DNA from 3 places in the Streptomyces sichuanensis genome. Region 1 is predicted to be linked to each of the others. Evidence: riboswitches for the same ligand, from Rfam matches in the RefSeq annotation. Region 1 holds a riboswitch; each other region holds the start of a gene.
What was found. A riboswitch is a leader RNA that binds a small molecule or an ion and turns the genes downstream of it on or off. The one in region 1 is predicted to bind cyclic di-AMP.
Positions count from the first base shown of each region.

Region 1 (10,431 bases):
CCTGGTCCGGCACGACCGCACGGCGGTCGCCGCCGGCTTCGGCCTGCTGCGCCTGGCCGGCGCCCCCTCGCTGGGCTGGCTGGACGTCAAGGCGTCCGGCGGCGTCGAGGTGCCCGCCATCGAGGCCGCCGTCGACGAGGAGCTGGCCCGCTTCGCCGTCGAGGGGCCGACCCCGCAGGAGATGGAGCGCGCCCAGGCCCAGCTGGAGCGCGAGTGGCTCGACCGGCTCGCCACCGTCAGCGGCCGGGCCGACGAACTGTGCCGCTTCGCCGTGCTGTTCGGTGACCCCCAGCTGGCCCTGACCGCCGTGCAGCGCGTCCTGGAGGTCACCCCCGAGGAGGTCCAGGCCGTCGCCAAGGCCCGCCTGCACCCCGGCAACCGCGCCGTGCTGGTGTACGAGCCGACCGCCCCGCAGGACAGCGCCGCCGCCGACCAGAACGAGGAAGAGGAGACGGCCAAGTGAGCGACGCCGTGGCCGCGAGCACCCCGCAGATGGAGTTCCACCCCCAGCCCGGCCCCGGCCGGGCCACGCCCTGGGCCTTCCCCGCCCCCGAGCGCAGCCGGCTGGACAACGGCCTCACCGTCCTGCGCTGCCACCGCCCCGGCCAGCAGGTCATCGCCGTGGAGGTGAGCCTGGACGCCCCGCTGGAGGCCGAGCCCGCGGGCCTGGACGGCGTCGCCACGATCATGGCGCGCGCCTTCTCCGAGGGCACCGACAAGCTCAGCGCCGAGGACTTCACCGCCGAGCTGGAGCGCTGCGGCGCCACCCTCGACGCGCACGCGGACCACCCCGCCGTGCGGGTCTCCCTGGAGGTCCCGGCGTCCCGGCTGGCCAAGGCCATGGGCCTGCTCGCCGACGCCCTGCGCGCCCCCGCCTTCCCGGACAACGAGGTCGAGCGCCTCGTGGACAACCGGCTGGACGAGATCCCGCACGAGCTGGCCAACCCCGCCCGCCGCGCGGCCATGGCGCTGGCCGCCGAGATCTTCCCGGCCGACTCCCGGCTCTCCCGCCCCCGCCAGGGCACCGAGGAGACCGTGAAGCGCATCGACGCCGCCGCCGTGCGCGCCTTCTACGAGGCCCACGTGCGTCCCGCCACGGCGACCGTCGTGGTCGTCGGCGACTTCACCGGCATCGACCTCGACGAGGTCCTCGCCGAGACCCTCGGCGCCTGGACGGGCGCGAGCGCCGAGACCCGCCCCGTCCCGGCGGTCAGCGCCGACGACACCGGCCGCGTCGTGATCGTGGACCGCCCCGGCGCCGTCCAGACGCAGCTGCTCATCGGCCGCGTCGGCCCCGACCGGCACGAGCGCGTCTGGCCCGCCCAGGTGCTCGGCACGTACTGCCTCGGCGGCACCCTCACCTCCCGCCTGGACCGCGTCCTGCGCGAGGAGAAGGGCTACACCTACGGCGTGCGCGCCTTCGGCCAGGTGCTGCGCTCGGCTCCGCCGTCCTCCGACGGCGCCGGCACGGGCATGATCGCCATCAGCGGCTCCGTGGACACCCCCAACACCGGCCCGGCGCTGGAGGACCTCTGGACGGTCCTGCGCACCCTGGCGGCCGAGGGCCTGACCGAGGCCGAGCGCGACGTCGCCGTGCAGAACCTCGTCGGCGTCGCCCCGCTGAAGTACGAGACCGCGGCGGCCGTCGCCGGCACCCTCGCCGACCAGGTCGAGCAGTTCCTGCCGGACGACTTCCAGGCGCGGATGTACGAACGCCTCGCGGAGACGGGCACGGTGGAGGCCACCGCGGCCGTCGTGAGCGCGTTCCCGGTCGACCGCATGGTCACCGTGCTCGTCGGTGACGCGGCCGAGATCGCCGAGCCGGTCAAGGCGCTGGGCATCGGCCCGGTGACGGTCATTCCGGCCTGACGTCGTCCCGGGCGTGCCCGGCGTCCCGCCGGCCTGACGCCTGACGGGGGTTCAGCGCGCCGTATTCCCGGCCGTGGCGCCCGATATGGCAGGACAAAGGAGGCGTGTGAGCCCTCAGGGGCTCATGCGCCTCCTTTATGTCCACTTTCATCCAGTGGTTGCATGTTGGTCGTGTGGCGTACGTCATAAAAGCCCCGTTCTGTTTGCCGTTCGAATCTGACGCCGATTAGCGTCAGGGCGGCAGTCCGTCAGATCGGAGCCGCAACCGCGGCCCCGGGCAGCCATCGCCGAGTCCCCGAGACGCCAGTCGAGGGGAGCCGGGGACCCAAACGTCCCTGGGGTGAATCGGGTCCCTCTCACGAGGGAGCCGTAGGAGACCTTCCTGCTCCGAACCCGTCAGCTAACCCGGTAGGCGAGAAGGAAGGAAAGGATCGCCCAGCCATGGGTAAGCACCGTCGTCCGAGCCGAGCCGTGCGTGTCAGCGCCAATGTCGCGGGCATAGCCACCCTCACCGCCGCGGGCGTGGTCGCCGGTGTCGCCGCCCCGGCCTTCGCCGCCTCTGACGACACCCAGCGCCCCGAGGACACCGGTCTGACGCAGGCCGTCGTCATCGGCGACGTCATGGCCGGCAACGTCGACGCCCAGGCGGAGACCCAGCGCAGCGCCGCCGACGAGGCCGCCATCCGCCTCCAGGCCGAGGCCACCGCCAAGCAGAAGGCCGCCGAGGCCAAGCAGCGCGCCGAAGAGGCCAAGCGCAAGATCGAGGAGGAGCGCGCCGCCAAGGAGCGCGCCGCCCGCGACGAGGAGCGCAAGCGCCTCGGCACGTACGTGAGCCCCATCGACGGCTCCTACGTCTCCACCTCCTACAAGGCGTCCAGCGGCCTGTGGTCCTCCGGCAGCCACACCGGCATCGACATCCACGCCGCGACCGGCACCTCGGTGCACGCGGTCGCCGCCGGCACCATCGTCGAGGCCGGCTGGGGCGGCGCGTACGGCAACAACGTCGTCATCAAGCACAACGACGGCACCTACACCCAGTACGCGCACCTCTCCTCGCTCGACGTCTCCGTCGGCCAGACGGTCACCCCGGGCCAGCAGATCGGCCTCTCCGGTGCCACGGGCAACGTCACCGGCCCGCACCTGCACTTCGAGGCCCGCACCGGCGCCACCTACGGCTCCGACATCGACCCGATCGCCTACATGAGCGCGCACGGCGTCAGCCTGTAGCAGCGCCCGCGTCCGCGCGAGCGGCGACAGCCTCACGAAAGGCCCCGGCCCCCACGGCCGGGGCCTTCGCGTTGTGCCCGTTCCCGGTTGGCCAAAAAATATCCATGAAACGACGGACCCGTCGGAAATCCCAAGCGATTGCCATAGAGTCGCTGAACGGGCGTCAATCGGCCGTGCTGCACGGGGGTTGAGTCATTGGTCGGAGGTACACCCATGCGGGGCCGTACGTGAACGGCAATGGCGAGACGGTCCGCGCCGGCGGACGCATTTCCGCGCACGCGGTGTGCACGGCGATCCGCGACGACATCGTCTCCGGCGTTTTCCCGCCGGGCAGCAGGCTCATCGAGGAACTCCTGGCCCGCCGCTACGGGGTCTCCCGTGTCCCGGTGCGCGAGGCGCTGCGCACCCTGGCCTCCGAGGGCTTCGTGACCACCCGGCGGCACGCGGGCGCCTGCGTCGCCGAACCCACCGAGCGGGAGGCCGCCGACCTGCTCGACGTGCGCGCCCTGCTGGAGCCGCTGGGCGCCGCCCGGGCCGCCCAGCGCCGCACGGAGGCCCACCTGAAGGTGCTGCGCGGACTGGTCCGGCTCGGCCAGGAGCGGGCCCGCGCGGGCCGGACCGCGGAGCTGCGCCCGCTGGCCGACTGGTTCGACGAGACCCTCGCCCAGGCGTCGGGCAGCGCCAGCCTCGCGGCGCTCCTCACCCAGCTGCGCCGCAAGATCGCATGGGTGTACGCGGCGGAGCCGCAGGTGCGGCCGCTGGAGAGCTGGGAGGCGTGCGGGGCGCTGGTGGACGCCGTGGCCCGCGGGGACGCCGAGCGCGCGCGGGCCCTGGCGGTCGCCCGGGCCGGCCGTTCCCCCGGGCAATTCCGGCTGCGCCGGCCGGCGGGCGCGGAAACGGTGCCGGCGCCGAAACAATCCGTCAACACGGCGAGCGCCCGTTCTTAACAACCGGCCGCTATTCATGGGGAATAGCGGCGGGGAATTCGTGGCGGTTCCCGGCCGGATGTGAACAGCGGGGCCGCGGTGGCCTTCCGGCCGCCGCGGCCCCGCCGCACGCCCGCTCCCGTGGAGCGGGCGGAAAAGGAAAACAGAGGAAAGACGTCCGGACGGCCGGAGCGTCAGACGGTCTCCGGGAGCTCCTCAAGCCCCTCGGCGACGAGCTTGGCCAGACGGTCGAGCGCGGCCTCGGCACCCTCGGCCTCGGTGGCCAGGACGATCTCCTCGCCACCCTGGGCGCCCAGGCCCAGCACGGCGAGCATGGAGGCGGCGTTGACGGGGTTGCCGTCCGCCTTGGCGATCGTCACGGGGACGCCGGCGGCGGTCGCCGCACGGACGAAGATCGACGCGGGCCGGGCGTGCAGGCCCTCGGCCCAGCCGACGTTTACGCGGCGCTCAACCATGGTGTTGCCCTTCAAGTCGATATTGGTTGTCTAGACCATTGTCGCACGGGGCGCACGATGCCCCGCGCGCCCCCGCCCGGGCCGTCCGGCCCCGTGACCGGGGGCCGGACGCCACCACCGCTTGTCGGTGCCCGGCCTTACGCTGGCCCCATGCAGACGCCGCCCGAGCATGTGTACCCGGCTCACTGGGAAGCCGATGTCGTGCTGCGCGACGGAGGCACCGCGCGGATCCGCCCCATCACGCCCGACGACGCGGAGCGCCTCGTCAGCTTCTACGAACAGGTCTCGGACGAGTCCAAGTACTACCGCTTCTTCGCCCCCTACCCCCGCCTCTCCGACCGGGACGTGCACCGCTTCACCCACCACGACTACGTCGACCGGGTGGGCCTCGCCGCGACCGTCGGAGGCGAGTTCATCGCCACCGTCCGCTACGACCGCATCGACGGCCGCGGCATGTCGGCCTCCGGCGCCGCCGACGAGGCCGAGGTCGCCTTCCTCGTGCAGGACGCCCACCAGGGCCGGGGCGTGGCCTCCGCCCTGCTGGAGCACATCGCGGCCGTCGCCCGCGAGCGCTCCATCCGGCGCTTCGCCGCCGAAGTGCTGCCCGCCAACACGAAGATGATCAAGGTCTTCACGGACGCCGGCTACACCCAGAAGCGCAGCTTCGAGGACGGCATCGTCCGCCTGGAGTTCGACCTCGAACCCACCGACGCCTCGCTCGCCGTCCAGCGCGCCCGCGAGCGGCTCGCGGAGGCCCGCTCGGTGCAGCGGCTCCTCGCCCCCCGCTCGCTCGCCGTCGTCGGCACCGGCCGCGAGCCGGGCGGCCTCGGCCGCACCGTGCTGCGCAACGTCCTGGCGGGCGGCTTCACCGGACGCACCTACGCCGTCAACACCGCCTTCCCCGCGGAGCCTTCCGTCCTGGAGCCCGAGGGCGTCCCCGCCCACCGCTCCGTCCTCACCATCGAGGACCCCGTCGACCTCGCCGTCGTCGCCGTCCCCGCCGAGCACGTCCCCGCCGTCGTCGCCGACTGCGGCGAGCACGGCGTCCAGGGCCTGGTCGTCCTGTCCGCCGGCTACGCCGAGAGCGGGGCCGAGGGCCGCGAGCGCCAGCGCGAGCTCGTCCGGCAGGCCCGCACCTACGGCATGCGCGTCATCGGCCCCAACGCCCTCGGCCTGATCAACACCGCCGCCGGCGTCCGGCTCAACGCCTCCCTGTCGCCCGAGCTCCCCGCCGCCGGGCGCGTTGGCCTCTTCAGCCAGTCCGGCGCGATCGGCATCGCCCTGCTCAGCGGCCTGCACCGGCGTGCGGCCGGCCTCGTCGGCATCTCCACCTTCGTCTCCGCCGGCAACCGCGCCGACGTCTCCGGCAACGACTTCCTGCAGTACTGGCACGACGACCCCGACACCGACGTCGCCCTGATGTACCTGGAATCCATCGGCAACCCGCGCAAGTTCGCACGCCTGGCCAGACGGACCGCGGCCCGCAAGCCGCTCGTCGTCGTCAAGGGCGCCCGCCACGGCTCCGCGGCGCCCGCCGGGCACACCGTCCCCACCACCCGCATCCCCGACGCCACCGTCTCCGGCCTGCTGCGCCAGGCCGGCGTCATCCGCGTCGACACCGTCACCGAGCTCGCCGACGCGGGCCTGCTCCTCGCCTCCCAGCCCCTGCCCGACGGCCCCCGCGTCGCCATCCTCGGCAACTCCGAGTCCCTCGCCCTGCTCACCTACGACGCCTGCCTCACCGACGGGCTGCGCCCCCTCATGCCGCGCGACCTGACCACCGCCGCCACCCCGGCGGACTTCCGCACGGCCCTGAGCGAGGCCCTCGCCGACCGGGCCTGCGACGCCGTCGTCGTCACCGCCATCCCCTGGGTCGGCGACACCTCCGCCGCCGACCTCGCCGAGGCCCTGCGCGACGCCGTCGCCGCGGCCCCGGCCGCCAAGCCCGTGGCCGTCGTCCACCTGGAGATCCCCGGCCTCCCCGAGGCCCTCGCCGCCCCAACGGCCCCGGCCCCGGCGCCCGGCGACGGACCGCCCCCCGCGCCGCCGGCGGTCCGCATACCCGCCTACCCCGCCGCCGAGCGCGCCGTCCGGGCGCTCGCCGAGGCCGTGCGCTACGCCCAGTGGCGCAAGCAGGCTGCCACCCCCGGGCGCGTGCCCGAGTACGACGACATCGACGAGGCCGGCGCCGCCGCCGACATCGACGTCCTCCTCACCGCCCACCACGCGACCCGCGCCGTGACGCTCTCCGCCGCCGACACCCAGCGGCTGCTCGCCCGCTACGGCATCGCCGTGCTGCCCGCCCTCCCCGCACCCCACCCCGACGGAGCCGTCCGCGCCGCGGAGCGCCTGGGCTACCCCGTCGCCCTCAAGCCCACCGCCCCGCACCTGCGCCACCGCGCCGACCTCGGCGGCGTCCGGCTCGACCTCGGCAGCGAGGCCGAACTGCGCCGCTCCTACACCGAATTGACCGAGCTCCTCGGCAGACCCGAGGAGATCCGCCTCGTCGTGCAGTCCATGGCCCCGCGCGGCGTCGACACCGTCGTCCGGGCCACCATCGACCCCGCCGCCGGGGCCGTCCTCTCCTTCGGGCTGGCCGGCGCCCCCTCCCTGCTGCTCGGCGACACGGCCCACCGCCTCGTGCCCGCCACCGACCGGGACGCCGCCGAGCTGATCCGCTCCGTCCGCACCGCGCCCCTGCTCTTCGGCTGGCGCGGCTCCACCCCCGTCGACACCCCGGCGCTGGAGGAGCTGCTGTTGCGCGTGTCCCGCCTGGTCGACGACCACCCCGAGGTCGTGGGCGCCGACCTGGAGCCGGTGATCGTCGCCCAGCACGGCGTGCACGTCCTCGGCGCATCCCTGCGCATCGCCCCGCCACCGGCCCGCACCGACCTCGGCCCGCGCAGTCTGCCGCCGTACTGAGCGCCCTGCCCGGGATCGGCGGCAGAGGGGTCCCGTACGCCCCGTAGGATGGGCATATGGCGAAGACCGGTACGACGACCCAGGGGCTGCGCGCGGCCATCGAGCGCAGCGGCTACTACCCGGCTCTCGTGGCCGAGGCGGTGGAGGCCGCCGTGGGCGGGGAGCCGGTCGTGTCGTACCTGGTCCACCAGGAGACGACCTTCGATTCCAACGAGGTGCGCCGTCACGTCACGGTCCTCGTCCTGACCGGCACCCGATTCATCGTCAGCCACACCGACGAGCAGGCCGCCGACAACACCTCCCCGTCGCCGTACGCCACCACGTCCACCGAGTCGGTCAAGCTCGACCGCATCTCCTCGGTCGTGCTCAGCCGCGTCGTCGCCAACCCGGAGGCGTACACCCCGGGCACCCTGCCCCGCGAGGTCGTCCTGACCATCGGCTGGGGCGCCGTCTCCCGCATCGACCTGGAGCCGGCCGCCTGCGGCGACCCCAACTGCGACGCCGATCACGGCTACACCGGCTCCTCCACCGCCGACGACCTGAGCCTGCGGGTCAGCGAGGCGGGTGACGGCCCGGACACCGTCCGCCAGGCCCTCGCCTTCGCCCAGTCGCTCTCCGAGGCCACCGCGGCGACCGCCCGCTGATGTCCCATCCCGCCTTCGCCGGCTCCGCCTGGCCCGAGCCGGCCCCGCTCGACCCCCGCTCCGCCCCGCTGCCCCGCTACGGCACCGGCTCGCTCGCCGACCTGCTGCCGACGATCGCCGCGGGCATGGGCGTGCCCGGCCTCGGCACGGGCATGGAACTGGCCCCCGCCGACCGGGTCTGCGTCTTCCTCATCGACGGCCTGGGCTGGGAGCTGCTGCGCGCCCACCCGGACGAGGCGCCCTTCCTGCACTCGCTGCTGCCGAGCTCGATGAACGGCACCGGCGCGCCCATGACGGCCGGCTTCCCGTCGACCACCGCCACGTCCCTGGCCTCGGTCGGCACGGGCCTGCCGCCCGGCGCCCACGGCCTGCCCGGCTACACCGTCGCCGACCCGGCCACCGGCCGGCTGATGAACCAGCTGCGCTGGCGCCCGTGGACCGACCCGCACGCCTGGCAGCCGTACCCCACCGTCTTCCAGCTCGCCGACGCCGCCGGCGTCGCCACCTGCCAGGTCTCGTCCCCCGACTTCGAGCACACCCCGCTGACGAAGATCGCACTGAGTGGCGGCACCTTCCACGGCCGCCTCTCCGGCGAGGAGCGGATGGACCTCGCCGCCGACCGGCTGGGCGCGGCGGACCGCTCGCTCGTCTACACCTACTACAGCGAGGTGGACGGCAAGGGCCACCGCTTCGGCGTCGACTCCGACGAGTGGCGCGGCCAGCTGATGTACGTGGACCTGCTCGCCCAGCGCCTGGCCGAGCAGCTGCCCCCGCGCTCCGCGCTGTACGTCACCGCCGACCACGGCATGATCGACATCCCCTTCGACCCGGAGTCGCGCATCGACTTCGACGAGGACTGGGAGCTGCGCGCCGGCGTGGCGCTCCTGGGCGGCGAGGCCCGGGCCCGGCACGTCTACGCGGTGCCCGGCGCGGCCGCCGACGTGCTGGCCGTGTGGCGCGAGGTGCTCGGCGAGCAGATGTGGGTCGCCGGACGGGACGAGGCGATCGAGGCGGGCTGGTTCGGGCCGCCCGGCCAGGGCGTCGACGACCGGGTGCACGCACGCATCGGTGACGTCGTCGCGGCCGCGCGCGACGACATCGCGATCGTGGCGACCGAGACCGAACCGAACGAATCGACCATGGTCGGCCTGCACGGTTCCATGACGCCCGTCGAGCAGCTCGTGCCGCTCCTCGAAGTGCGCTCCTGACGGGCCCGCCGCCCGCCCCCACGCTTCTCACCCACCCCCGCCGACAAGACGAAAGGCATTGGCCTTCCCATGCCCGAGCTGGTGTTCTTCTCCGGAACCATGGACTGTGGAAAGAGCACCCTCGCTCTGCAGATCGAGCACAACCGTTCGGCCCGTGGCCTGCAAGGCATGATCTTCACCCGCAACGACCGTGCGGGCGCGGGCAAGCTGTCCTCCCGGCTGGGCCTGGTCACCGACTCCGTCGAGGCGGGGGAGGGGTTCGACTTCTACGCGCACCTCGTCGCGCACCTCTCGGCGGGCGGCCGCGCCGATTACGTCATAGCGGACGAGGCGCAGTTCCTCACCCCGGACCAGATCGACCAGCTGGCCAGGGTCGTCGACGACCTCGAACTGGACGTCTTCGCGTTCGGCATCACCACCGACTTCCGCACCAAGCTCTTCCCCGGTTCCCAGCGCCTGGTCGAGCTCGCCGACCGCATCGAGGTCCTGCAGGTCGAAGCGCTGTGCTGGTGCGGGGCCCGGGCCACGCACAACGCCCGTACGATCGGTGGCCACATGGTCGTCGAGGGCGAGCAGATCGTCGTCGGCGACGTCAACCAGCCCGAGACCGTGGTCGGTTACGAGGTGCTGTGCCGCCGGCACCACCGCCGCCGGCTGACGGCCGCCGCCGCGCACGCCGCCGCCCTGTCGCCCGACGTGCTGCCCGTGGACCCCGTCGGCTCCGAGTGACCCGCGGCGAGCCGGCGCGGTCCGGCTAGCCGGCCGTCCGCAGCAGGGTGAAGGCCGAGCCCTCCGGGTCCGTGACCGTCGCCACCCGGCCGGCCGGCGTCTCCTGCGGAGCGCTCACCACCCGGCCGCCCAGCTCCGTGACCCGCCCGGCGGCCGTGTCCACGTCCGCCGCCTCGAAGTACGGCATCCAGTGCGGCTGGCGCAGCCCGGGGCCGGCGCTGCGGATCGCGGCCACCGGGCGCCCGTCCACGTGCAGCGTGACCGTCTCGCCGTCCATGTCGCCGGCAGCCTTGGCCTCGTAGCCGAAGAGCGCGCGGTAGAACTTCAGGACCACCGACGCGTCGTGGGTCACCAGTTCGTGCCAGACCGGGGTGCCCGGCGTGCGTTCCGGCCGGGAGCCCAGCAGCCGCTGCCCCTGCCAGACGCCGAA
Region 1 covers NZ_JAIXMK010000023.1:92,342-102,772, forward strand. Annotated here, with positions in the region: gene LE181_RS10370 (M16 family metallopeptidase) at 1-463, shown strand, start outside; gene LE181_RS10375 (M16 family metallopeptidase) at 493-1,869, shown strand; cyclic di-AMP (ydaO/yuaA leader) riboswitch at 2,145-2,298, shown strand; gene LE181_RS10380 (M23 family metallopeptidase) at 2,311-3,096, shown strand; gene LE181_RS10385 (GntR family transcriptional regulator) at 3,324-4,043, shown strand; gene LE181_RS10390 (HPr family phosphocarrier protein) at 4,217-4,498, opposite strand; gene LE181_RS10395 (bifunctional acetate--CoA ligase family protein/GNAT family N-acetyltransferase) at 4,649-7,420, shown strand; gene LE181_RS10400 (DUF5998 family protein) at 7,477-8,064, shown strand; gene LE181_RS10405 (alkaline phosphatase family protein) at 8,064-9,272, shown strand; gene LE181_RS10410 (thymidine kinase) at 9,342-10,001, shown strand; gene LE181_RS10415 (VOC family protein) at 10,027-10,431, opposite strand, start outside.

Region 2 (10,431 bases), on a different contig from region 1:
CTCAGGCTCGCGGTCCTCTGCCCGCTGACGGAGCTGCTGCGCTTCGACGCGCACAAGCACGAGCAGCTGATCCGGCTGGCGGAGAGCCGCTTCCCGCTGCCGCCCGGCTTCGGTGACCGGCTGCGCGAGGGGCTCGCCCCGCCCCCGGACGCCTCCCCCGCGCCGGCCGTCGCCTGGCCCGTGGGGCCGGCCGGCCGCGGCGGGCCGGCCTCCGGCCGGGACGACGGCACCGCCGGGGAGCACGATCCCGGCTGGGAGGCGGTGCTGGCGTCCCTGGCCCGGGCCGTCCTGGGCAGCGCCACACCGGAGCGGGAGGACCGCCTCTTCCCGGGCGACGTCCGGCAGTTCGACGAGCAGGGCGCGGGCCTCGCCTTCGGTGCGGCGGGGGTCCTGCACGCACTGCACCGCACGGGGCACGGCACGGGCCCCCGCTTCGACGGGTACGTCGACTGGCTGGCACGGGCGGCCGAACGCACCCGCTGGCCGCGGCCCGGCCTGTACGACGGGCTGGCGGGCGTGGCGTACGTCCTCGACGAGCTCGGCCGCCCGCAGCAGGCCCGGGCAGCGGTCGACCGGCTGGCCGCCTTCGACCTGCGGGGATGCGGAGCGGGGCTGTTCGGCGGGCTCGCCGGGATCGCCCTGACGCTGTGGCACCTCGGCGACGCGGAGGGGGCGCTGCGGCTCGGCGACCGGCTGGCGCGCGCCCTGGACGACGAGCCGTCGCCGCCGGCTGCCGTGGGGCTGATGCGCGGCTGGTCGGGCCCGGCGCTGCTGTTCACCCGGCTCTTCGCCGGGACGGGGGACGAGCGCCAGCTGCGCCGCGCCGAGGCCGCGCTGACCCGGGACCTGGCCCACTGCGGGGTCACGCGCGGACGGTTCGTGCACGTGCGGGAGGGCGAGCGCCGGGTCACCACGCTCGGGCGGGGCAGCGCCGGGATCGGCATGGCCCTCGACGCGTACCTGGGGCAGCGCGAGGACGCCCACTTCCGCCGGCTGCGCGACCGCATCGGCGAGAGCCTGGGCACCGAACTGCTGCTGTCCTCCGGTCTCCTGGACGGCCATGCCGGACTGCTGTACGCCCTCACGCACCTCGGCGGGCCGGCCGGCGCGCGCCGGGTGCAGCTGCGGGGGCTGGGGCTGCACGCGGTGCGGTGCGGGGGTGAGCTGGCGTTCCCGATGGACGGGCGGCTGCGGCTGTCGATGGACCTGGCGACGGGCACGGCGGGCGTCCTGCTCGCGGTGCACGCCGCGACGCGGCCCGGTTCGACCGCTTCCCTGCCGTTCCTGCCGTTCCCGCGGCCGGCGTGAGGGGCGCGCCGGATGGAGGCGCGGGCGGCCCGTCGCCGCCCGCTCCCCCGGGCCGCCGACGGGTTCGCCACCTTCCGCCCTGGGAGTGCTCAGCGGCCGAGCACGTCGGCGCGGACGCGGGCCACGTCCCGGGCCACGCCGGTGAGCCACGCCTCGGCGTCGACGGCCAGCAGCACCGGGACGGCGTCCGCGGCCGCCGCCCATTCCGTGCAACGGCCCGGCGGGGGCGGGCCGTCGGCGGACGGGGCTTCGCCCGGCGCGGGACGGGTCCCCGAGCGCAGCAGTTCGCCGGACCGGCGGCACTCGGCCGCCACCTCCTCGGCCAGGGCGGTCAGCCCCGCGGCCGCCTCCGGGGGCAGCGGGGCGGGGCCGGCCCCGTCCGGGCAGCGCATCAGCATCAGCTCGCCGCCGCGCACCATGTGGTAGCCGGCCACCAGGGCGAGCTCCCAGTGCGGGTCCGCCGTGTGCCGGGGCATGCGCTCGGCCTGGTACTGGCAGTAGGTGGCCTCGGCCAGGAGCATCGCCCGGCGGGCGGGCCGCAGGGGGTCCGCGGGGCAGGGTCTGCCGCACAGCACGTCGACGACCGCCCGGCAGGCCGCGGCGCCCTCGGTGAGGAAGCCGGCGAGCGCGCCCCGCAGTTCCCCGTGCCCGCCGCGCGGCCAGGCGAGCAGGCTCACGGCCGCGCCCACGGCGCCGCCGGCGAGCACGTCCACGATCCGCACGGCGGACAGCTGCCAGTGCGGCACCGACAGCTGAGTGAAGATCAGGACGAAGGCGAGGGTGAACACCGCCTGTTCCCAGGCCGGCCCGAGCACGGGCCCGGCGGTGAGGCCGGCGAGGAGGACGACGGGCAGGACGGCGGCGTAGAAGAGGGGGGCCTCGCCCACCGCGACGAGCAGGAGGGCGGCCAGCCCGGCGCCGGCGGCGGTGCCGAGGAAGGCGGGGCGCAGGGCCGTACGGGTGTCGGCGGCGGAGGTGCGCAGGAGGCTGAGCGTCGCCAGCAGCATCCAGAAGCCGTGCGACAGGCCCAGCCCGCCGGCCACGAGCCGGGCGATCGCCATGGCCAGGGCGACCCGGAGGGCGTTCTGCAGGTGGACCGAGCGGGGGGTCAGGTGCAGGCGCAGCCGTCGCCACCACAGCCGGGCGGCGGGCTCGGTGGCGTACCGGAACGGCCAGGCGGGGGCACGGCCCTCGGCGGTGGGGCGGACGCCGAGGGCGATGCGGGACGCCTGCGCGGCCAGCAGTGCCCCTTCGGCGGCGGCCTTGACGACCGCGTCCTGGTGCCGCCGCAGGGGTGAGGTGCCGGGGAGGGCGTCCGCGCGGGCGGCGTCGAAGGCGGCGACGGCCTCGGACAGGCCGGCGGCCTCGTCCGGCGGGGACCCGCGGCGCAGGCCGGCGGCCACCGGGTCCAGGGCCGCAGCGGTCCGGCCCAGCAGGGCCAGCGCGGGCGGGGCGGCCACGGGTGGCCGGTCGGCGTCTCCGTAGAGCCGGTCGAGCTGGTCGCGTACGTGCCGGACGGCCGCGCGGGCGTGGTTGAGGGCCCGGTCGTGGGCGGAGGGCGAGGTGGGGCGCTCGGTGGACGGCAGGCGGGACGGGCGGGCGGCGTCGAGGGCGCGGTCGGCGGCGGCCCGGGTGTCCCCCGCTCCGGCGGCGGCCGTCGCACAGCTGCCGGCCACGGCGGCGGTCGCGTCGGCGAGGCGCACGCGGTACGGCACGGACGGGGGCTCGGGCCGCAGGACCCGCTCCACGAGTGCGGTGAGCAGGATGCCGGTGGTCAGGCCCGCCAGGCGGGAGCCGAGCGTGTCCGGGGCGTAGGGCGGGAAGCAGGGCAGGACGTAGAAGAGCTGCACGGCGACGCTCACCCCGGCCAGCCGGGGGCCGCCGACGCCGCCGAAGGAGACGGCGAAGCCGACGACGAACATGCCGCAGGCGGCGGCCCAGTCGCGGACGGCGAGCAGGGTCCCGGCGGTGACCATGAGGCAGCCCACGGGCACCATGGCCAGCAGGGTACCCGTGCGTTGCCGAGCGGTGCCGCCGAGCCGCGAGAACATCACCAGCGGCAGGGAGCCGAACATGGCGTACAGCCCCATGAGCGGGTCGCCCAGTCCGTAGGTGCACGCGTAGAAGCCGGTGCACCCGGCGATCGTCGCCCAGAGAGCACGCCGCGCAGCCTGCGCCCCGCCCCGCCGCCACGACAACCGACGGACCGCGGCACCTTCCCCCACCGACCCTCCGGCCGGACTACGGGCACGAACCATGACGCCTCCCCAGGCTAGGCCGCTCCGGGGCTCCCGCAACCGGGCCGGGCCGACGGCCGGGCGGGCGGCACGGCGAAGCCGGGGCGACGCCGCCGCAGGGGTATGCCGGGCTGCCTGCCGACCCACGGCGCTCCACCCGCCGGCCGGGGGCCGACACCGGCAGGGCAGCGCGGCAGAGCCGAGGCGACCACCGCCCCGGGGCACACCGGGCGGCCTGCCGACCACGGCGCTCCACCCGCCTGCCGGCGCCCACTCCCGCCGGGCAGCGCGGCGAATCCGAGCCGATCGCCCCCCCACAGGCACACCCCCCGCCCTGCGAACCACGGCCCTCCAACCCGGCGGGTGGCAGACACCGGGCGGGCGGCACGGCAAACCCAAGGCGACCACCGCCCCAGCGCAAGCCGGGCGGCCTGCCGACCCACGGCGCTCCACCCGCCTGCCGGCGCCCACTCCCGCCGGGCAGCGCGGGGAATCCGAGCCGATCGCCGCCCACAGGCAACCGCCCGGCCCGCGGAACACCCGCTGCCCCAGCAGCCGGCGGGCCACGGCGGGCCACCTGCCGGGGCCGGCGCCCACCGACCCGGGTGGCGGATCCGTCCGCCTCCTCCGGTCAGGCCGCCGCGGCGAAGGCCGCCAGGCGCTGTTCGATCTGGGGGGCGGTGGCGTGGCCCACGGCCAGGACGGCGGCGCGGGCGCCGTCGACCGCCAGGAGGGTGGGGAAGCCCTCGACGCCGTACTCCGCCGACCGGCGGAAGTCGGCGCGGGCGGCGTTCGCCGACGCCGGGGACGTGAAGGCGGCGACCACGGCGTCCGCGTCCAGGCCGGCCCGCTCCGCGACCGTGCGGTAGGTGCCGGCCTCGGAGAGGCTGAGCCCGTCGACATAGAACGCCTCCTGGAGCGCCGCGGCCAGTTCCGCCGCCCGCTCGGGGGCGGCCTGGCGCAGGGCGGCCATGCCGCGGGCGGCGGCCTCGGAGTCCATGACGAACGAGCCGTCCGCGATCAGCCGGTCGTAGGCGGCGCCGAACGCGGCCCCCGTCATCTCGGCGATCTTGGCGTTGGCGCCCTGCACGTAGCCGAACTCCCGGATCGGTACCCGGCGGGCCCCGGTGAACAGGCCGCCCGAGACGACCTCCACCGGCAGCTCGGGCCGGCGGCGGGCGACCTCGGCCAGGGTGGCCGAGAAGCCGTGGGACCAGCCGCAGTAGGCGTCGAAGACGTAGACGAGCTGCATGGGGGATGCCTCCAGGGGCGGTGGTGCGGTGCCCGTCGGCACGGGCGGTTCATCTGCTCCAACAGTATCTGCTGCGTCAGACATTCCCGCGCGCCGCCCGGGATTCCTCACCGCAGCCGCGGCAGCGCGTCCCTGGCCGCGTGGCTGAGGGTCTTCAGGTCCTCCGCGAACCGCTCGCGGTGGTCCTCCGGCAGCGGCTCCAGGAAGAAGCGCCGGATGTTCTCCACGTGGATCCGTGCCGCCCGCACCACCGTCTCCTCGCCCCGGGGCGTCAGCCGCACCAGCCGTCCCCGCCGGTCGTCGGGGTCGGCGTCCCGGACCACCAGTCCCACCGCCTCCATCCGGTCCACGAGCCGGGTGACCCCGCCGGTGCTCAGCACGCGCTCCTGGGCGATCGCCCGCATCGGCAGTCCCGCGTCTCCCGCCCGGCCCAGGATCAGCAGCACCTCGAACATCAGGTGGCTGATCCCGCACTCCTCCTCGATCGCCCGGCCCAGGATGTACTCCAGCCGGTTCGCGGCCCCCTGCAGCCGCCCGAACGCCAGCACGAGGCCGTCGTTCGCCGCCTGCTCCGCCGTCGCGATCTCCGCTTCCCCTGCCACCTGGCCCCTCTCACCGCGCCTCGGCGCGCATGCGCCACCCCCGGAGCCTACGAGGAGAACGGCCGCACCGGCCGCACCCCCCGGGCCGTCGCCGCCGGAGCGCCGCCGGCGGGCACACAGGCGAAAGGGTGGTCACCCGATGGCGGGAAGGGTCGGGGCGGAAGGCAGAATCGGAGGGTGTCCAGACGAACGAGCCCACGCCGGCAGCCGGCGATCACCGCCACCTCACCGTGCCCCTGCGGGCTCGGCGCACCGTACGGGGAGTGCTGCGGCAGCCTCCACCAGGGCCGGGCGGCGGCGCCCACGGCCGAGCGGCTGATGCGCTCGCGCTACAGCGCCTTCGTGGTCCGCGACGCCGCCTATCTGCTGCGGACCTGGCACTCCACGACGCGGCCGCCCGGGCTGGACTTCGATCCCGGCATCACCTGGACGGGTCTCGACGTCCTGGGTGCCACGGGCGGCAGCGCCTTCCACCAGGAGGGCACGGTGGAGTTCCGCGCCCACTACAGGGTGGGAGGGGAGGCGGACAGCCAGCACGAGCTCAGCCGCTTCGTCCGCGAGGACGGACTGTGGGTGTACGTGGACGCGGTCGGCTGACCGGACCGGCGGACCGCCCCGGACGAGGGCGGGCCCGGCCCCCCTTGGCCTCAGACGAGGTCGAAGGGTTCGACGCCGTGGCCCTCCCAGATCCGCCGTGACGCGTCCTCGGGGTACGGGCCCGTTCCGGTCCCCGCGCCCAGGAGCCGGGTGAGCCGCCCGTCGGTGACCCGGTAGGCCGGCCAGCCCGGGTCGCCGTGGGCGGCGAACGACGCCCACGAGCGGCGCATGTCGTCCCCCAGGGCGAGCACGTCCCCGGGCGGCGGCTCGTCCCCGTGGAACAGGCGCGCGGCGGGGGCACTGTAGGTGCCGAACAGCAGCGACACGTCCAGGCCGTGGGCGGCGCCGAGGGCGGCGCCCAGCGCGGGCGCGGGCAGGCACAGCTCGTAGAGGTGGGCCGTGCCGCCGCCGGCGGAGTGGGCGTCGGCGAGGTGCAGCGACGGCATGCGGAACATCACGTCGCTGTAGAGCAGTTCGAAGAGCGCGGCCGGTGAGGCGTCCGGATGGGCGGCGCGGTAGGCCCGTTCGCCGTCGGGTGCGGGGGCCAGGGCGCGCAGCGCCGCCGCGGCGTCCTCGTCGGTGATCTTCTCGGGGTGGCCGGAGAGCACGAGGAAGGGGCGGAACTCGTCCCGGGTGTGACCGACCAGCAGGTCGGTCTCGCTCGCGCGGCCGTCGCGCAGGCTCCGCCACGGCACGTCCGGTACGACGTCACCGTCGACGACCGGGAGGAAGGGGACGCCCGAGCGGGCCAGCCGGCCCCAGCGGTCGGTGCGGGCGGGCAGTTCCCCCATGAGCGGGTCGACGGCGTCGGCCAGGCGTTGCGGGCTCACCGCGGCGAGCCCGGCGGTGGTGGGGGCGGTGCCGAGCCGGGCGGCCAGATCGGCGGTGACCTCCGCCGCCAGGGCGGGCGTCACGTAGAGGCCGGGCACGGACTGGGCGATGGCCCGGCGGAAGAGGCCAGCGGCCCGGGGGGCGGCGAGCAGCGTGGCGATCGAGCCCGCTCCGGCGGACTGTCCGCAGAGGGTGACCCGGTCCGGGTTGCCGCCGAAGCGGGCGATGTTCTGCCGCACCCAGTCGAGGGCGGCGAGCTGGTCGAGCAGGCCGCGGTTGTCCGGGGCCCCCGGGAGGTGGGCGAAGCCTTCGGCGCCCACCCGGTAGTTGAGGGTGACCACAATCAGTCCGCCCTGGCCGGCCAGGAGCGCGGCGTCGTACAGGGGATCGCCCGCGGCCCCGGAGACGTAGGCCCCGCCGGGGATCCACACCAGGACCGGCAGTCCGGAACCGCCGGGGTCCGGGGTCCAGACGTTCAGGGTGAGCCAGTCGGTGCCGGCCGGGTCCCCGGGGATGCGGGCGGGCCCGGACTGCGGTGGTGGCGGCCCGAAGACGAGCGCGTCGCGGACCCCGTCCCAGGGGAGGGGCGGCTGGGGCGCGGCGAAGCGCAGGTTTCCGACGGGGGGCCGGGCATAGGGGACGCCGCGGAAGACGGCGAGGCCCCCGGCGGTCAGTTCTCCGCGCACGACGCCCTGAGCAGTACGTATCTCCATGCCCTTAGCCCTCCCCCGCACCGCGCCATCCCATGTGTGCGGGGACGGCTGTGTGCGGCCCACCGTGTGGCGGCCCCGCCGGGCGGCGGGGCCGTGGAGCGGGGCTACTTGACGCGGCCGTACCAGACGCTGTTGGTCCAGATCTTCTCCAGCCGGACGGAGGTGCCGGGCTTCGGGGCGTGCCAGATCTTGTTGTTACCCGCGTAGATCCCCACGTGGTAGACGTTGCTGCCGCTGTGGAAGAAGACCAGGTCGCCCGCCTGCCGGGAGCCGCCGGACAGGTGCCGGGTGGCGTTGTACTGGCTGGCGGCGGTGCGCGGGAGGGTCTTGCCGGCCTTCTTGAACGAGTAGAGCGTCAGGCCCGAGCAGTCGAACCGGTTGGGGCCCGTGGCGCCGTACTGGTAGGGGGAGCCCTGCTTGCCGGCGGCGACCTTCAGCGCCTGTTCGCCGGCGGTCGCCGCCTGGGCCGCGGGGGCCAGGCCGGGGACGAGGACCGTGGCCGCGAGCGTGGCGGCGGTGACGGCCGACGCGGCGCCGGCCCGGGAAATGAGCGCAGGTATGCGAGGCATCGCAGACATGCCAAAGCCCTTCGGCATCCGCCTACGAAAGATGACCTGTCGGGTTCGGGCTGCGAAGTTGCCCGGCCACGGTGTGGCTTCACCCCAAGAACCACCGCGTTCGTGGTTCGTACTGCTTGGGTCTCCCGCTCCTGCCGATTCGTCGAATCGTTTCCGCACCCGGTGCGGCGGCAGGACTCGGCGTCCGCCCGGGTCGCCCGCCTCGGTGACGGGATCTTGTGTTCGGTGAGAGATCCTGCACCATCAGTCGCTCAAATTCGGGCCCCAAACGGTCATCTGTGAACTTCTTCACTTCAGATGCAAACAGGGAACCGCGGCAGTTCCACGGCCCGCCGCCTGCCGCTAAACCCCTTCCTCCCCGGGCAGTTGGAGCGCGGAACGGCCAACTCCGCGACGTGCGTTCAACACGGCTGCCGCCACGCGTCCAGCTCCAGCTTCTTCTTCATGGAACTGAGCCCCAGCCGCCCGGCCGTGCCGCAGAACTCCCTCGGGGACAGGTCGTATTCGACATGGAAGACCGCTTTGTTCTGTTTCACGAAGGGGGTGAGCTTCTCGCACTCGCCGTACTGGGCGCACTGCTCGTTGACCGCGAAATCGAAGTCGCGCACCAGCTCCGGGATCTGTTCGAGATCGTTCTTCAAACCGATGGCCAGTCCGCGGTCATGAGCGAGTTTGACCAGCATTCGGTTGAAGGCCAGTTGGTCGGCGGCGGTCAGCGAGAAACCGGTGCGGTTGCGGAATCCCTCGGTCAGATCCGGTTCGACCGCGTCGAACCCCTTCTGCCGGCACATGTCGATCCGCGCTGCCATGATCGGCCGCAAGGCGTCGAGACGGCGGATGTCCAGCCATTTCTCGCCGTCCCAGCCCTTGTTGTTCTTCCCGAGCACCGACTTGGGGAATTCAGAATGATCGGGACGGAAGTCCTCCCAGGCCCCGGCATTGATGTAACAGATCACCTTGCGGCCGCGGGCGTGCAGCTCCGCCACCGTCTCCGCCGAGTTCTCGAAGCCGTCGATGTCGTAGACGGGGACGTCGACCGAGGTGTCGACCTTCCCGCCGAGCTGCCACTGCCAGCGCAGGCCCGGCCGGGGCTGCCAGCGGCGCGACGCCGGGGGCGCCGAGCCGTCCGGCGCCGCGCTCATGCGGTCCACCGGACGCTCGTCGCCGCCCGGCGCCTCGTCCGGCGACGAGCCCGAACAGCCCGCGAGCACGAGCGGCAGCACGAGCAGCAGCACGCCCCGGAGCCCCGCCCCGGACGGCCGCCCCGTCACCGGGTGCTCCCCACGGCCCGTTCCCCCGCGCGGGGCACGCTGCACCAGGGGTTGGCCCCCGTGCCCGGAACGGCACAGTGCACCCCGGCCCCCCGGGCCGCGGCGGTCCGCGCGACCTGTGCGGTGCGGTCGGGCGGCACCGCGTGGACGAGGTGGCAGAAGCGGCCCGGCGGATGGTCGGCGGTCCACGCGGGCACACCGGCCCGCCGGTACGCCTCCCACGTCCCCTCGAAGGTGACCAGCAGGTCGGCGAGCGCGGCGTAGCCGGGGGCGGGATGGGTGCCCGGGTTCAGGACGACGCAGCGCGCGCCCAGCAGGCGGGCGGCGGTGGCGAGTCCGCGGTAGCGGGGCAGGGCCGCGGCGTCGGCCGCGGCCTGGTCGAAGAAGACGCCGTCCACGCCGTACCACCGACGGTGCCGGAGGACGTCGGCGGCCACCGCGCGGGGCGGCCGCCGGCCGTAGCCGGTGTCGACGTAGCCCAGCAGCCGCACCCCCGCCCGGCGCAGCCGTCGGGCGACGTCCCGGAAGGCGGGGTCACAGCTGCTGCCGGGGCCGTCCGCCACGTTGAGCACGACCGCGTGCAGGCCGGGGGCGGCCGCCACGAGGGCGGCCCACTCCTCGGGGTGGGTCGCCGGGTGCACGTACAGCGGGACGAGCAGGCGCCCGTCGCCGTCCCACGGCGCGTGCGGTGCGGGGCGCTTCATCGGACGGGCTCCGCGGGGCGGCCGCCGGCCCCGGCCCACAGGTCGGCGAGGGAGTCCTCCAGCCGGTGCCGGGGCGCCCAGTCCAGGGCACGGCCGGCGGCGGTGATGTCGGCCTGCTGCCAGGGGACGGCGGCGGAGCGGGGCGAGCCGTCGCCGTCCTCGTCGATCCGGACGCCGCCGGGCCCGTCGAGGCCGGCGGCGTGCAGCAGCCCCTCGGCGACGGCCCGGACCGGGCGTGCGGTGCCGCTGCCGACGTTGAGGACGCCGGGCAGCGGCCGCGGGGCCGTCACGGCGCAGACGACGGCGTCGGCCACGTCGCGCGCATCGACGAAGTCGCG
Region 2 covers NZ_JAIXMK010000166.1:532-10,962, reverse strand. Annotated here, with positions in the region: gene lanKC (class III lanthionine synthetase LanKC) at 1-1,308, shown strand, start outside; gene LE181_RS29510 (FUSC family protein) at 1,398-3,506, opposite strand; gene LE181_RS29505 (DsbA family protein) at 4,177-4,797, opposite strand; gene LE181_RS29500 (MarR family winged helix-turn-helix transcriptional regulator) at 4,905-5,399, opposite strand; gene LE181_RS29495 (YchJ family protein) at 5,577-5,996, shown strand; gene LE181_RS29490 (carboxylesterase/lipase family protein) at 6,047-7,540, opposite strand; gene LE181_RS29485 (C40 family peptidase) at 7,645-8,118, opposite strand; cyclic di-AMP (ydaO/yuaA leader) riboswitch at 8,123-8,273, opposite strand; gene LE181_RS29480 (endo alpha-1,4 polygalactosaminidase) at 8,520-9,353, opposite strand; gene LE181_RS29475 (spherulation-specific family 4 protein) at 9,386-10,093, opposite strand; partial or broken gene LE181_RS29470 (NAD-dependent epimerase/dehydratase family protein) at 10,090-10,431, opposite strand, start outside.
Region 2: it holds a riboswitch for cyclic di-AMP, as region 1 does, so the genes downstream of both, LE181_RS29485 (C40 family peptidase) here and LE181_RS10380 (M23 family metallopeptidase) in region 1, are expected to answer to the same signal.

Region 3 (10,431 bases), on a different contig from region 1:
GTTCGTGCCGCTGCCGTCCACCACGGTGTAGCCGGTCTCGCCGGGGCGCACGAAGTGCAGGTGCTCGCGCGCCTGCTGCTCCACGTACGCGGGGTCCTCCAGCCGGGCCTTCTCGTCGCGCAGCCGCTGGACCTGCTCGCGCGCCTGTTCGGTGCGGTGCCGCTGCTCGGCGATGTCCGAACGCTGGGTGACCCACTGGCGCATGGGGTAGGCGAGGGCGACGACGAGGGAGCAGACGACGAGGGCGAGCAGCGCCGCACGGCCGGTGAGCCGGCTGCGCCGCGGGGGTCCGGCGCGGTAGACCCGGGCCGCCGCGGGCCCCTGCACCAGCGCCGTGCCCAGCGCCTTGAGCCTGGTCGCGGTGGAGAACCGGTCCGCGCCCACGTCGCCTCCCCTGATGAGTCCGCTACGAACGTACGTCCCCGGACACGGTACGGGACCGCGGCCGGGGACGTACGGCGACTGGCGAGAAGGTCAGCCCTTGAGGCTCAGCCGTGGAGCTCGGCCCTCGGGGCTCAGCCCTTGAAGCGCGGGAAGGCGCTGCGGCCGGCGTAGACCGCGGCGTCGTCGAGGATCTCCTCGATGCGCAGCAGCTGGTTGTACTTGGCGACGCGGTCCGAGCGGGCCGGGGCGCCGGTCTTGATCTGACCGCAGTTCACGGCGACGGCGAGGTCGGCGATGGTGACGTCCTCGGTCTCACCGGAGCGGTGGGACATCATGCACTTGAAGCCGTTGCGCTGGGCCATCTCGACGGCGTCGAGGGTCTCGGTCAGCGAACCGATCTGGTTCACCTTGACGAGCAGGGCGTTGGCGGAGCCCTCCTCGATGCCGCGGGCCAGGCGCTCGGGGTTGGTGACGAACAGGTCGTCGCCGACGATCTGGACCTTGTCGCCGAGCTTCTCGGTGATGGTGTTCCAGCCGGCCCAGTCGTCCTCGAACAGCGGGTCCTCGATGGAGACCAGCGGGTACGCCTCGACGAGCTCGGCGTAGTACTCCGTCATCTCGGCGGCGGAGCGGTCCTTGCCCTCGAAGGTGTAGACGCCGTCCTTGTAGAACTCGGAGGCGGCGACGTCGAGCGCGAGCGCGATGTCCTGGCCGGGGGTGTAGCCGGCCTCCTTGATGGCCTCAAGGATGAGGTCGAGGGCCGCGCGGTTGGACTCCAGGTTCGGGGCGAAGCCGCCCTCGTCGCCGAGACCGGTGGACAGGCCCTTGGTCTTCAGCACCTTCTTGAGGGTGTGGTAGACCTCGGCGCCCCAGCGCAGGGCCTCGGAGAAGGACTCCGCACCGATCGGCGCGATCATGAACTCCTGGATGTCCACGTTGGAGTCGGCGTGCGAGCCGCCGTTCAGGATGTTCATCATCGGAACGGGCAGCAGGTGCGCGTTCGGGCCGCCCAGGTAGCGGAACAGCGGCAGGTCGGACGCCTCGGAGGCGGCGTGCGCGACGGCGAGGGAGACGCCCAGGATGGCGTTGGCGCCGAGCGAGCCCTTGTTGTCGGTGGCGTCCAGGTCGAACATGGCCTGGTCGATCAGGCGCTGCTCGGTGGCGTCGTAGCCGACCAGCTCCGGGCCGATCTGCTCGATGACGGCGAGCACGGCCTTCTCGACACCCTTGCCCAGGTAGCGGTTCGGGTCACCGTCGCGGAGCTCGATGGCCTCGAAGGCGCCGGTGGAGGCGCCGGACGGCACGGCGGCACGGCCCGTGGAGCCGTCGTCGAGGCCGACCTCGACCTCGACCGTGGGGTTGCCTCGCGAGTCGAGGATCTCGCGAGCTACGACGACGTCGATGGACGGCACGAGGGTCTCCTTCGTGTGTGCTGGAGTTCTGCAGCACGAGCCTAACGGGCGCCGGAGGCTGCGCCCGCCCTTGGACCGTTCCGCGGACCGAAAATTGGCACAAAAGCTGAAAGCACGGGACGAATCGCCGGTGTGTTCGCTCAACGGGGAACGGAACGCACGGACAAACGCCGGAGCCCCGCTCCGATGCGGCTCGGGGGGAAGGCGCATCGGAGCGGGGCGGTCCCGCGGACGAGCGGAGACGCTCAGCAGGTGATCAGCTGAGGTGCAGCTTCTGACCGGGGAAGATCAGGTCCGCGTTGTCGATGATGTCCTTGTTGCGCTCGTACAGCTTCTGCCAGCCGCCGTCGACCTTCTTGGCGTCGGCGATCGAGCCGAGGGTGTCGCCCTGCTTGACCTCGTACTCGCCGTTGCCCTGCTTGACGGTCATCGGGGCGGGGGCCGGGGCGGCGTGCTTCGGAGCGGCCTGCTTCCGGGCCGGGGCGGCGCTCTCGGCGTCCGCACCCTGCTGGGCCGGCTTGGCGTGCTTCGGCGCCGCGGGGCGCTCGGCGCGGTCGGCGTGGCTCTTGCCGGAGACCGCGCCGCGCTCGCCGGTGGTGGACTTCTTCGAGGTGGTGGACTTCGAGGAGCCGGAGCCGGACACGTCGACGTTGGCCTTCGGGCCGCCGGCGGTCAGACCGCCCGCACCCGCGCAGCCCCAGGCGCCGGGGCCCTGCATGGCGAGGAGCCGCTCGGCGACGGCGATCTGCTGGGCCTTGGTGGCCTGGTGCGGGTACGAGGCGTACTTGCCGCCGCCCGCGGCGTCCCAGGAGGACTTCGAGAACTGCAGGCCGCCGTAGTAGCCGTTACCGGTGTTGATGGACCAGTTCCCGCTGGACTCGCACTGGGCGACCTTGTCCCAGGTGGAGACGGAGGCTGCGTTGGCGGAGGTAGCGACCATCAGCGGGGCTGCCACGGCGACGCCGGTGACGCCGGCGAGCGTGACGATGCGGACGGCCTTGGACGGACGACGGTGCTTGCCCTTGGACATAAGTCGGTTTCCTCACCGACGCCTACGAGGTGAGCTGTCGGGTTCGGGCTGTGAGTTTGCCCGGCCCGGTCCGCTTGCGCGATCCGGGCTTCACCCCAAGCCGTCCCGCCCCTGCGGCCAGTTGGCCGTCGGTCCGGTCCGGCGCCTTACCTTGGTTCCCCCGCTCCTGCCAACGGCGCTTGCGCGACGACTCCCCCGGCCGTCGGCAGGATTCGGCGTGACGACCGTGGTGCTCGCGATGGCGAGCGGTGACGACGTTAAACACAGGCGGCCGACGGGTTCAAACCCCACTTTTCAGCCACAGTTGCCGGAAGTTACCTGCAGGAACCTCTTGTTTCCGCAGGTGAGAGGGTGTTTGCACGGAACGGACGGGCGCCGTCCAGGCCGAAGTCAACGAGACCCATGTCTCACTTTCGACTGGAACGGACATTCGCCCCGAACCCCCCGACTATTTACGGATATCGAGCCGCTGACCAGGCTGGATGAGATCCGGATCGGATCCGACTGTTTTTTCGTTCTTCTGATAGAGCGTCTGCCATCCACCGTCGACCGCGTGCTCCTGCGCGATGACTGACAGGTTGTCACCGGGCCGCACGGTGTAATCGCCGGCGGCGGGCACGCCCGTACGGCCGGCGTCACGCGAGGGACGGTCGGTGGCGTCCGGGCGGTCCGGCTCGGCGCGGTGCTTGCCGCTGCCGGGCTCCCCGGCCGCGTCGCCGGGCTTCTGCGAGGTGTCGGGCGCGGGCTCGGCGGGAGTGCCGGACGGGGTCCCCGAGGGCGTGCCGGAGGGGGTGCCCGAGGGCGTGCCGGCGGGCGTGGTGGGCCCGTTGGAGGGCTCGGCCGAGGGGTCCTTGCGGTGCTTGCCGTCCGCCTCGCCCGGGGTGCCGGTCGCGGGCGCCGACGGGTCGGTGGCCGGGGAGGGCGTGCCGGGCGTCTGCGACTTCTCCGGCGCGGGCGTGGATCCGGGGGCCGGGGCGGACGGCTTGGGCGTCTCGTGCTCCGGCGCGGCGGGGGTGGTGCGCCCGGGCGCGGGCTTCTCGGTGGTCTCCGGCTCGGGCGTCAGGACCCGGCCGGGGTTCACGTCCGGCGCCGGGGAGCCCTTGGAGAGGCCGGAGCTGACGGCGCAACTGCGCCAGGCGTCGGGGCCCTGGGACGCCAGGATCCGCTCGGCGACGGCGATCTGCTGGGACCTGCTGGCCAGGTCGGGGCGGGGGGCGTAGGAGATACCGCCGTTCTGCTCCCACATCTCCTGCGTGAGCTGGAGCCCGCCGAAGAATCCGTTGCCGGAGTTGGCGCTCCACACCCGTCCGCTCTCGCACTGGGCGACCTTGTCCCAGGTGCCGGTGTCCGCGGCGTTGGCTCCGGTGGCCGCCATGAGCGGCATCGCGATTCCTGCCCCCGTCACCCCCGCCGCGAGCACGATGGCGGGTATCTGACGGGGGCGTCGATGTCTACCGTTGGCGAAACGCATGTGATGGCCTTTCGGGTGGCGGCTGATGTGGTCGTCGAACATAGCGACGGGTCCGGGCCCTCACAAGCCGGATGTAGCCGAGGTCACGCGAAGGTCACGACGGGTGATGCGGTGTCATGCGGGGTTCGTCGGCGGGGTGAATTCGACGGGCAGAGTGCGCAATCCACGCATAATGAGCCCCCCGCGCCAGCGCAGTTCCTCCGGATCGACGGCCAGGCGCAGGTCGGGGAGCCGGCGCAGCAGGGTGGCCAGCGCGGCCTGTCCCTCCAGCCGCGCCAGGGGCGCGCCGAGGCAGTAGTGGATGCCGTGTCCGTAGCCGAGGTGCTGGTTGTCGCGCCGGGTCAGGTCGAGCGTGTCCGGGCCGGAGAACCGCTCGGGGTCGCGGTTCGCGGCGGCGAGGACGACCAGCACGGGGTCGCCCTCGGCGATGCGCCGGCCGCCGATGACCAGGTCCTGCGTGGCGAACCGCCAGGTGGCGAGCTCCACCGGCCCGTCGTAGCGCAGCAGCTCCTCGACGCCGGTCGCCAGCAGGGACTCGTCGCCGTCGTGCAGGGCGCGCTGGAGGCGCTCGCGCTGCCCCGGGTTGCGCAGCAGGGCGTAGGTTCCGTTACCGATCAGGTTCACAGTTGTTTCAAAACCGGCGAACAAGAGGATGAAGGCCATGGCGGCGGCCTCGTCCTCGGTGAGGTGCTCGCCATGGTCACTCGCCCTGATCAGTCCCGAGATGAGGTCTTCTGCCCCTTCTTCCCGCAGGGCCCCCCGCTTCCGGCGGATCAGTTCCGTGAGGTAGCCCCGCATCTTCTTCACCGAGCGGGCCACGCCCCCGCGCGGTCCGCCGCCGTGGCGGATCATCATCCCGGCCCAGTCCCGGAAGTCGTCCTGGTCCTCGGCGGGGACGCCGAGCATGTCGCAGATGGCGTAGATGGGGAGCGGGAAGGCGAACTCGTGGATGAGGTCGGCCTCGCCCCTGGCGGCGAAGGCGTCGATGAGCTGGTCGGTGAGCTCCTGCACGCGGGGCGCGAACTCCGCGACCCGGCGCGGGGTGAACGCCTTGGAGACCAGCCGGCGCAGCCGGGTGTGGTCCGGGGGGTCGATGTTGAGCAGATGCGTCATGAGGTTGGCGCTGCGCTCGCCCGGGATGCCGACCTTGCCCTTGCCGTGGGCGCTCTCGGAGTGGTGCACGGGGTTCTTCGACAACCGCTGGTCGGCGAGCGCCTGCCGGGCGTCGGCGTAGCGGGTGACCAGCCATGCCTCCACGCCGCTGGGCAGGGCGGTGCGGTGCACCGGGGAGTGCTCGCGCAGCCAGGCGTAGGCCGGGTACGGATCGGCGGCGAATTCCCAGGTGAACAGGGGTGGGGCGGGGGGCGTACGGTTCTCGTGCACGCCCCGACGCTACCTAGTGCGGGCCGCCCCCGCCGCTGCCGAAGGCGCCGCTGCTGCCCGGGTCCCACTTCTTGCGGTCCTCGGACCGCTCCTCGGGATGGCTGCCCGGGTTGTTGATCTCGTGCGGCAGCACCCGCTCCCCGTTGGCCTCCGTCTGCAGCTGGTCCGACTCGCGGTGCTCGGTGACGTAGCCGATGGCGCTCTCCTCGTCATCGTTGTGACCGGGCCCGTGATCGGGGGTGGCCGGTCCCCGCTCGTGCTCCTCGCGGGTCTGCCACGAACCCTGGCGGCGCTGCGGGTGGGCCGGGGGCGGTGGCTCCCTGTCCCGCCACCGCTGTCCGTACACGAAGGCGAGGATCAGCAGGGTGCAGACGCACAGCCCCACGATGAAGGGGGCGGTGCCGCCGACCCAGTGCGGCAGGGCGAGGTCCATGTGATCGGTGCGCATGGATGTCGGGTACCCGGCGGCCGCCCCGTCAAGACTGCACGGGGGCCGAACGGGTGAGCCAGGGCCTCCGCGGCCCCGTCCGTCACTCCCCCGCCGCCGCCTCCGCGGCCCGGATCGCGTCGCGGTACGTGCGGGCCGCGGCCCGCAGGGCCGTCTCCGGCTCGGTGCCGGCCGCCTCGGCCCGTACGGCCAGGGCCAGCAGCTCGTAGCCGATGCCCTCGCCGGCGGGCAGGGGCACGTCGAGCCCCTCGGTGCGCACCCGGGAGGCCAGCTTCGCCGCGAGGGCGAGGGCCGGCTGGCCCAGCGGCACGCCCTCGGTCACGGACTCGCGACGCTTCTCGGCGGCCTTGGTGCGCATCCAGTGCTCCTTGACCTCCTCGGGCGTCTCGGCGGACTCCTCGCCGAAGACGTGCGGGTGGCGGTGGATGAGCTTGTCGACGATGGTGGCCGCGACGTCGTCGACGGAGAACGGCTCGTCCGGGTCGTCCTGGGCGATCCGGGCGTGGAAGACGACCTGCAGCAGCACGTCGCCGAGCTCCTCGCGCAGCGCCTCCCGGTCGCCGGTCTCGATGGCCTCCAGCAGCTCGTACGTCTCCTCCAGCCCGTACTTGCCGAGGTCCTCGTGGGTGCGGATGCCGCTCCACGGGCAGACGGCCCGGATCCGGTCCATGACCTGGACCAGGTCGAGCAGGCGGGCGCCGGGCAGGTCGTACGAGCCGGGGAGCAGCTCCAGCGCGGGCATGGACTCGCGGCCGGAGCCGGCCAGCCGGGCCAGGCCGTCGGTGAGGGCGGACTCCCCCTCGGCGGAGGTGAGCACGACCACGGTGCGCCGCCCGTCGCGGCAGTAGTCGACCAGCTCGCGGGCGGCGGGCGCGGCGTGCTCGACCTGGACGCCGGCCTCGCGCAGATAGGGCAGCTGCGGGTGACCGGTGTCGGCACACACGACGCGCCCGGCCCCGCGCAGCGTCTGCCACGCGGGCCAGGACAGCAGGCCGGGGGCCACCCGGTGGCTGGTGGTGAGCAGGACGATGCGGCCGGCGGAGTCGGCCGCCCGGTCGCTCACGCGGTCGTTCACAGGGTCGTTCACGCGGTCGAGCCTAGGCGACCCGCTCCGCCGGGGCTCACGCCGGTTCTTGGGGGCCGGGCGCGGCGGCCGGCCGCAGCCACGGCTCCACCACCGCCCGTGCCGTGCCGCGCTTGGCGTCCCACGTGCCGTAGCGCGGATTGACGTCGACGCGCAGGGCGTCGGAGGTCTTCATCAGGGCCTGGCCGGTGCGGGCCTTGCCGAGCTTGTCCTCCAGCTTGGCGCGGACGAGGCCGGCCGAGAGCTCCTGATCGATCTGGCCGGGCGCGATGCCGGCCGCGAGGAAGCGGGCCTCGGTGGCGTCCCCGCCGCCCAGCATCCCCTCCACCTGCCGGCGCCGCTCCTGCACCTCGCGGCGGGTGACGTCCACGCCGTTGTCCCGGCCGGCCTTGTCGATGATGCGGTACTGGATCAGCCGGATCAGCGTGTCCTGGCCGAGCTGGGCGCTGCCCATCAGCAGCTGCGCCCCCTGCGGGGAGGAGCGCTGCGCCTCCCGCACGTCCGCGACCTGGCTCTGCAGCTCCGAGACGGTGATGCGGTCCTTGCCGACGACGGCCGCGGCCCCGGGGTGCGGCGCGGACCCGCACGCGGTGAGCAAGGGTGCCGCACCCAGCAGAGCGGCGGCGGAGAAGGAGAGCGCTGTCCTGCGGCGGATCATGAAGCCTCCCGGCAGAGATCGCAATCGAACAGGTACGGGCGTGGCCCCCTCGACGAGGGGCGGTGGGCTGGCAAGACCTGGCGTTGATCGATGGTAGGGAGTCGACGTGGCCCAAGTCACTGATTCGGCCAACGATTCGTGGGGCGCCGGGGGCACGGGCCTCCGCCCGCGTGGCCGAGGCCGTCGTAACGCTCCGGGCGAAGGCCGCATACTGCAAGACCAGCGCCCTTATGCCACCGAAGAGAAGGACCGCCCATGGACTCGGCCACCGCCCCCGTCACGGCACACGGCCGGAGTACGGCCGGGACCGAGCCGGCCGGACGGTCGCCCGGGGCGCGGCTGCGGGCCCCGCGGCTGGACCCGTACTGGCTGGGCGGCGCGTTCTTCGTCCTCTACACCGTGCTGTCGGTGTGCCGGCACCGGCGGATGCTGACCATGTCGTGGGACCTGGGCATCTTCGAACAGGCCATACGCGGCTACGCCCACCTCCAGGCGCCGGTGGCCGACCTCAAGGGGCCCGGCACCAACATCCTCGGCGACCACTTCAGCCCCGTCACCGCGCTCATCGCGCCGCTCTACCGCGTCTTCCCCACGCCGGTGACCCTCCTCGTCGTGCAGGCCGCGCTCTTCGCGCTGTCCGCCGTGCCGGTCACCCGGCTCGCCGCCCACCTCCTCGGGCGCGGCCGGGGCCTCGCCCTCGGCATCGCCTACGGGCTCTCGTGGGGGGTGCAGCGGGCCGTCGACTTCGACTTCCACGAGATCGCCTTCGCCATGCCGCTGCTGGCCTTCTCCCTGGAGGCCGTGGTGCGCGGCCGCTGGCGGGCCGCCGTGCTGTGGGCCGTGCCGCTGGTGCTCGTCAAGGAGGACCTGGGGGTCACGGCCGCGGCCGTCGGCGTCCTGATCCTGCTGCGGGTGCGCGGCGGCCGGCGGGACCCCCGGGCCGCGGCGCTGGCCGCGGCGCTGACGGCCTTCGGCCTGGTGGCCACCGCACTGACCCTCGGCCTGATCATCCCGGGCTTCAACAACAGCGGCGGCTACGACTACTGGAACAAGCTCAGCGGCGACGGCGGCCCCGCCCCCGTCATCCCCGTGGACACCGCGCTGCGCACCCTCGCCTGGACCCTGCTGCCCACCACCGGCCTGCTGGCCCTGCGCTCGCCGGTGCTCGTCGTCGCCCTGCCGACCCTGGGCTGGCGCTTCGTCTCCCACGACGACCACTACTGGGGCACCGACTGGCACTACAGCGCCGTGCTCATGCCCGTCGTGTTCATCGCGCTCGCCGACGCCCTGGCCGGGGCCGGGCGCAGCCGCCGCCCGTGGCTGCGCCGCTACGCCCGCCAGCTGCCCGCCGCCGTGGTCGCCGCGGCGCTGGCGATGACCGCGTCGCTGCCGTTGTACGGGCTGACGCTGCCGGAGACGTACCGGATACCGGAGGGCGTCCGGGCCACCGAGCGGCTGCTGGAGAGGATCCCGGACGGCGCGGTCGTCGAGGCCGACATCGCCCCGATAAGCCGACTGGCGGGCCGCTGCCGCGTCCTGTGGATAGGGGACACCCGCGGCGTCGTGCCCGACTACGTCGCCCTGCGGCTGACCGACGGCCGGGCCCCCGCCGACCTGGCCGGCGACGCGCAGCGGATGCACCCGGGCACGACGTACACCGTCCTGGGCAGCGACGGCGGCCACGTCGTCCTCCGCAGGGTCGGGTAGGACCGCCGCGGGGCCGGGTGGCCGCCCGGGGCCGGGGCCTCAGCTGAGGATCGTCGTGAGGAACTCGCCCGTCCACGCCAGGAGTTCCCGGCCGACCAGCGGCTTGCCGCCGATGGGGCGGGTCGCCGGGCGCGGCACGAGGATCTGCCGGGTGGCGGGCTTCATGACCGTGCGCGGGTGGAGGCGCTTGAGGCGCAGCTCCTGGGACTCCCGGAGCTCGACCGGGCCGAAGCGCACGTTGGAGCCCTGCAGGGTGATGTCGGTGATGCCGCAGGAGCGGGCGAGCATGCGCAGCCCGGCGACCAGCAGCAGGTTCTCCACGGGCTCCGGCAGCTTGCCGTAGCGGTCGGTGAGCTCCTCGCGGACGGCCTTGACGTCCTCCTCGCTGTTCGCCGAGGCGATGGCGCGGTACGCCTGCAGGCGCAGCCGCTCGCCGGGTGCGTAGTCGTGCGGGACGTGCGCGTCGACGGGCAGCTCGATCTTGACCTCCAGCGGGGCCTCCTCCTCGGCGCCGCCCTCCAGGGAGGCCCGGTAGTCGGCGACGGCCTCGCCGACCATGCGGATGTAGAGGTCGAAGCCGACGCCCGCGATGTGGCCGGACTGCTCGCCGCCGAGCAGGTTGCCCGCGCCGCGGATCTCCAGGTCCTTCATCGCCACGTACATGCCCGCGCCCATCTCGGTGTGCTGGGCGATGGTGGCGAGCCGCTCGTGGGCGGTCTCGGTGAGCGGCTTCTCCGGCGGGTAGAGGAAGTAGGCGTAGCCGCGCTCACGGCTGCGGCCGACGCGGCCGCGCAGCTGGTGCAGCTGGGAGAGGCCGAAGTTGTCGCCGCGTTCGACGATGAGGGTGTTGGCGT
Region 3 covers NZ_JAIXMK010000047.1:11,567-21,997, reverse strand. Annotated here, with positions in the region: gene LE181_RS15800 (FtsB family cell division protein) at 1-384, opposite strand, end outside; gene eno (phosphopyruvate hydratase) at 516-1,796, opposite strand; gene LE181_RS15790 (transglycosylase family protein) at 2,053-2,826, opposite strand; cyclic di-AMP (ydaO/yuaA leader) riboswitch at 2,831-3,054, opposite strand; gene LE181_RS15785 (transglycosylase family protein) at 3,275-4,210, opposite strand; gene LE181_RS15780 (cytochrome P450 family protein) at 4,412-5,680, opposite strand; gene LE181_RS15775 (DUF6479 family protein) at 5,694-6,128, opposite strand; gene LE181_RS15770 (nucleoside triphosphate pyrophosphohydrolase) at 6,211-7,215, opposite strand; gene LE181_RS15765 (SurA N-terminal domain-containing protein) at 7,250-7,870, opposite strand; gene LE181_RS15760 (DUF2079 domain-containing protein) at 8,126-9,577, shown strand; gene mfd (transcription-repair coupling factor) at 9,617-10,431, opposite strand, start outside.
Region 3: it holds a riboswitch for cyclic di-AMP, as region 1 does, so the genes downstream of both, LE181_RS15790 (transglycosylase family protein) here and LE181_RS10380 (M23 family metallopeptidase) in region 1, are expected to answer to the same signal.